2 regions of the Nonomuraea sp. NPDC005501 genome follow, and region 1 is predicted to be linked to the other one. Evidence: riboswitches for the same ligand, from Rfam matches in the RefSeq annotation. Region 1 holds a riboswitch; the other holds the start of a gene.
What was found. Region 1 has a riboswitch for glycine ahead of gcvP (aminomethyl-transferring glycine dehydrogenase). Riboswitches for the same ligand answer to the same signal wherever they lie in the genome.

Region 1 (2,459 bases):
TGCTGCTCGCGGGTCTGCAGCGCCAGCCGGTAGGCGGGGTCGCCGTCGGCGTCGACGGAGACGCCGACCAGGCGGCCGGGCATCTGCCGCTGCAGGCCCTCGCGCACCGACATGTACGCGGCGTGCGGCCCGCCGAAGCCGAGCGGGACGCCGAAGCGCTGGGAGGAGCCGACGGCGATGTCGGCGCCCAGCTCACCGGGCGCGGCGACGAGCGTGAGCGCCAGCAGGTCGGCGGCGGCCACGACGAGGGCGCCGGAGGCGTGGGCCGCCTCGGCGACCGCGCGGAAGTCACGCAGGCGGCCGGAGGCGCCGGGGTACTGGACGAGCACGCCGAAGCACTCGGGCAGCTCGCCCTCCAGGGTGTGCTCGACGAGCTCGATGCCGAGCGGCTCGGCGCGGGTGGCGAGCACCGCCTTGGTCTGCGGCAGCGTGTCGGCGTCCACGACGAACACGGGGCTCTTGACCTTGCCGGCCCGCCGGGCCAGGGTCATCGCCTCGGCGGCGGCCGTGGCCTCGTCGAGCAGGGAGGCGCCCGCGACGGGCAGGCCGGTCAGGTCGGAGACCACGGTCTGGAAGTTGAGCAGCGCCTCCAGCCGGCCCTGGGAGATCTCGGGCTGGTACGGGGTGTAGGCGGTGTACCAGCCGGGGTTCTCCAGGAGGTTGCGGCGGATGACCGCAGGCGTGACCGTCTCGTGGTAGCCGAGGCCGATCATGGAGGTGAGGACCTGGTTGCGGCCGGCCAGCGCGCGCAGCTCGGCGATCGCGCCGGTCTCGCCGACCGCGGCGGGCAGCCTCAGCCGGTCCTTGGCCCTGATGGCCTCGGGCACGGCCACCGCCACGAGGTCGGCCACGGACTCGAAGCCGACGGCCTCGAGCATGCGCTGCTGCTCCGGGGCGGAGGGGCCGATGTGCCGGGCCGAGAACGGCGGAGCTGACAGGTCGGTCATGGAGGTGCCTCCCGAGGCTGTGGAGACCGGCGCCAGGGCGCGGGCTTATGCCGGGTCTCCCCCTCTGTCATGCGGACCTGAGAGCTTCACCCCGGAGGGCTTGCACCGTCGGTGAGACGCGCCTGGCGGGCGCGCCTGCTTTCCAGAGACGCCTCACCCGAGCGGTACAGGTGCCTGAGAGATTCCGGGGAGGGTTGCTCCTTCGGCGCCCCAGGGACGAAGCCCGGGGACTCTCCCGCACGGGGTCGTCAGCCTTGCGCTCTCACTTTACCCTGTGCGGCGCGCACGCCGCCGCTGGGCCAGCTCGTCAGCGGGGTGGTCGGCCGGGACGGTGTCCGCGACCGCCGCTCGTTCCCCCGGCAGCTCCGCGAGGGAGCCCTCGACCTCGCGCCAGACCCGGCCGAGGGCGATGCCGAAGACGCCCTGACCGCCCTGGAGCAGGTCGATCACCTCGTCGGCCGAGGTGCACTCGTAGACGCTGACACCGTCGCTCATGAGCGTGATCTGGGCGAGGTCGGCCACCCCGCGCTCACGCAGGTGCTGCACGGCCGTACGGATCTGCTGGAGGGAGACCCCGGTGTCGAGAAGCCGCTTGACGACCTTGAGCACCAGGATGTCGCGGAAGCTGTAGAGCCGCTGGGAGCCGGAGCCCTGCGCCGCTCTTATCGTGGGCTCGACCAGTCCGGTGCGTGCCCAGTAGTCCAGCTGCCGGTAGGTGATGCCGGCCGCCGCGCAGGCCGTCGGGCCACGGTATCCGATGTCACCCGGCAGCGACGCCGGTCGCTCGTCGAAGAGCAGTCCCTGCTCCCCGGCACGCTGCCGCGCGCTCTCGCGCCGTACCGAGTCTTCCTGGCCGGCCGTCTTTCCCTCGCCGCTGCTGACCGCCACGCGGACCTCCGGCTTTCTCTCATCCCGTGACCTGATCTGGGGGTTCGTAAAAAGGCGGCCACGGGTTTCACTTGCACCGTAGGACCGTGACCATGCTCAGTCAACGATCCGGCTCGGCGCGTCGTGAAGCGTAAATGCACTGAAATACCTACCCCGCCCTGCCGAAGTCCTCGGGGGTGATCGTGTCAAGGAACTCCCTGAACTTCTCCACCTCGTCCTCCTGGTCGTCGGGGATGATCACACCGGCCTCCTGGACGACCTCCTCGCTGGCGAAGATGCGCGCTCCGGTGCGCAGGGCCAGGGCGATCGAGTCGGACGGCCGGGCGCTGACCTCGACGCCGTTGGAGAACACCAGGTCGGCGAAGAAGATCCCGTCGCGCAGGGCGACGATGTTGACGGCGCGCAGGCCGACGCCCAGCGCGCTCAGCACGTCTCTGAACAGGTCGTGCGTCAGGGGCCTGGGCGGGGGCTCCTCCGCCTGGGCCAGCGCGATGGCCGTGGCTTCGGTCATGCCGATCCAGATGGGCAGGAACCGCTCCCCGTGTGCCTCCTTGAGCAGGACGATCGGCTGATTGGTGGGCATTTCTACCCGAACGCCCACGACCTCCATCTGCAACACGGGCT
Region 2 (2,459 bases), on a different contig from region 1:
ACACGGCGTCGTTCGTGGCGGTCATGGGGTCGGCCACCTCGCAGATCTCCTACACGGCCTCCAAGGGCGGCGTGCTGGCCATGTCGCGGGAGCTCGGCGTGCAGTTCGCCCGCGAGGGCATCCGGGTCAACGCCCTGTGCCCCGGGCCGGTCAACACGCCGCTGCTCCAGGAGCTGTTCGCCAAGGACCCGGAGCGGGCGCAGCGCAGGCTCGTGCACGTGCCGGTGGGCCGGTTCGCCGAGGCGTCGGAGATCGCCGCCGCGGTGGCGTTCCTGGCCAGCGACGACGCGTCGTTCGTCACGGCGTCGGAGTTCCTCGTCGACGGGGGCATCTCCGGCGCCTACGTGACGCCGCTGTAGGGGGGATCGTGTCCCGTCCGGTCATCGGCATCACGACGTACGTGGAGCCCGCGCGCTACACCGTCTGGGAGCTGGACACCGCGCTCCTGCCGTTCATGTACGTGGAGCAGGTGGTGCGGGCCGGCGGGCAGCCGGTGCTGCTGCCGCCGGCCGGCGAGCCCGGCCCGGTGGCGGCCCGGCTGGACGGGCTCGTCCTGGCCGGCGGGGGCGACATCGACCCCGCCCGCTACGGCGAGCAGCCGCACGAGCGCACCGGCTACGTGCGCAATTTCCGCGACGACGCGGAGTTCGCGCTGCTGACGGCGGCGCTGGAGCGGGGGGTTCCCTACCTGGGCGTCTGCCGCGGCCTGCAGGTGCTGAACGTGGCGCTCGGCGGCAGCCTCCACCAGCACCTGCCGGACGTGGTCGGCCACACCGGGCACTCCCCCGCGCCGGGCGTGTTCGGCCACCTGCCGGTACGACCCGCGCCGGGCTCGCGGCTGGCCAAGGCGCTCGGCGCCGAGCCGGTGGAGGTGCCGCACTACCACCACCAGGCCGTGAACCGTCTCGGGCGGGGGCTGACCGTGACGGCCACGGCCGGCGACGGCACGGTGGAGGCGGTGGAGCTGGACGGGCACCCGTTCGCCCTGGCCGTCCAGTGGCATCCGGAGGCGGCGGCCGACTGCGCGCTGTTCGAGGCCCTGGTGGCCGCCTGCTGAGACGGACCCGGCGATCCCGAGGGGGCGCACGCGACAACAGCCCCGTCACGGCACTAGGCTTGCGGGCATCACCGGCGAACCCGTGCGGGAGAGCGCCCTGACAGCCATCCAGGGTCCCTGAAGGAGCAAGCCCTCCCCGCGAACCTCTCAAGGCAAAGGACCGCACGGACGAGGTGACCTCTGGAAAGCAGGCCCCCGGGCCTCGCCGAAGGTGAAAGTCCGGCAAAGCCCGGGCGAAGCTCTCAGGCAACCATGACAGAGGGGGAGGATCCTGGCATCCGACCCTGCCCTGAGGTGCGAAATGTCCCGACCCACACCGTTGCGAGACGTTCACGAGAGTCTCGGCGCCACGCTCACCGACTTCGCCGGCTGGCTGATGCCGCTGCGCTACGGGAGCGAGTCCGCCGAGCACAACGCCGTCCGCGGCGCGGCCGGGCTGTTCGACCTCTCGCACATGGGCGAGATCTTCGTCACCGGGCCGCAGGCGGGCGAGGCACTCGACTACGCCCTGGTCGGCCACCTGTCGGCTCTCGCGCCCGGTCGCGCCCGCTACACCATGATCGTCAATGAGCGGGGCGGGGTGCTCGACGACCTCATCGTCTACCGGCTGGGCGACGAGGAGTTCATGGTCGTGGCCAACGCCTCCAACTACGAGAAGGTCGCCGCCGAGCTGGGCGGGCGCGCCAAGTCGTACGACGCGGTGGTCGAGGACCGCTCCGAGCAGTACGCGCTGATCGCCGTGCAGGGGCCGCACGCCCAGGAGATCCTCGCCACCCTCACCGACGCCGACCTGCCCGGCCTCAAGTACTACGCGGGACTGCCCGGCGTGGTCGACGGGCGGCAGGCGCTGATCGCGCGCACCGGCTACACCGGCGAGGACGGGTTCGAGCTGTTCGTGGCCAACGAGGACGCCGTGCCGCTCTGGCACGCCCTCACGCGGGCCGGCGAGCCGTACGGGCTGCGCCCCGCGGGCCTGTCCAGCCGCGACACGCTGCGCCTGGAGGCCGGCATGCCGCTGTACGGCAACGAGCTGAGCGCCGAGCTGACCCCGTTCGACGCGGGGCTGGGCAGAGTGGTGAAATTCGACAAGCCGGGCGACTTCGTCGGCAGGTCGGCGCTGGAGGCGGTCAAGGACACGCCGCCGCGGCGCCGGCTCGTCGGTCTCGTCGCCCGGGGCCGCCGGGTGCCCCGCCATGGGTTCCCGGTCACCAAGGACGGTGCCGTCGTCGGCGAGGTCACCAGCGGTGCCCCCTCCCAGACCCTGGGCAGGCCCATCGCGATGGCCTACGTCGACACCGGGGCGGACGAAGGTCTGGCCGTGGACATCCGGGGCAGCCATGAGGCCATGGACCTCGTGGAGCTGCCCTTCTACAGGAGGAACAAGTGAGCAACATCCCTGACG

Region 2: linked by a shared signal. The riboswitch ahead of gcvT (glycine cleavage system aminomethyltransferase GcvT) and the one ahead of gcvP (aminomethyl-transferring glycine dehydrogenase) in region 1 are both predicted to bind glycine.

Annotation. Positions count from the first base shown of each region.
Region 1 is NZ_JBEXDT010000049.1:35,324-37,782, reverse strand. It holds gene gcvP (aminomethyl-transferring glycine dehydrogenase) at 1-947, opposite strand, end outside; glycine riboswitch at 1,100-1,195, opposite strand; gene ABZS51_RS23415 (MerR family transcriptional regulator) at 1,215-1,835, opposite strand; gene ABZS51_RS23410 (bifunctional nuclease family protein) at 1,984-2,454, opposite strand.
Region 2 is NZ_JBEXDT010000007.1:127,605-130,063, reverse strand. It holds gene ABZS51_RS06865 (3-oxoacyl-ACP reductase) at 1-359, shown strand, start outside; gene ABZS51_RS06860 (gamma-glutamyl-gamma-aminobutyrate hydrolase family protein) at 368-1,057, shown strand; glycine riboswitch at 1,133-1,230, shown strand; gene gcvT (glycine cleavage system aminomethyltransferase GcvT) at 1,359-2,444, shown strand; gene gcvH (glycine cleavage system protein GcvH) at 2,441-2,459, shown strand, end outside.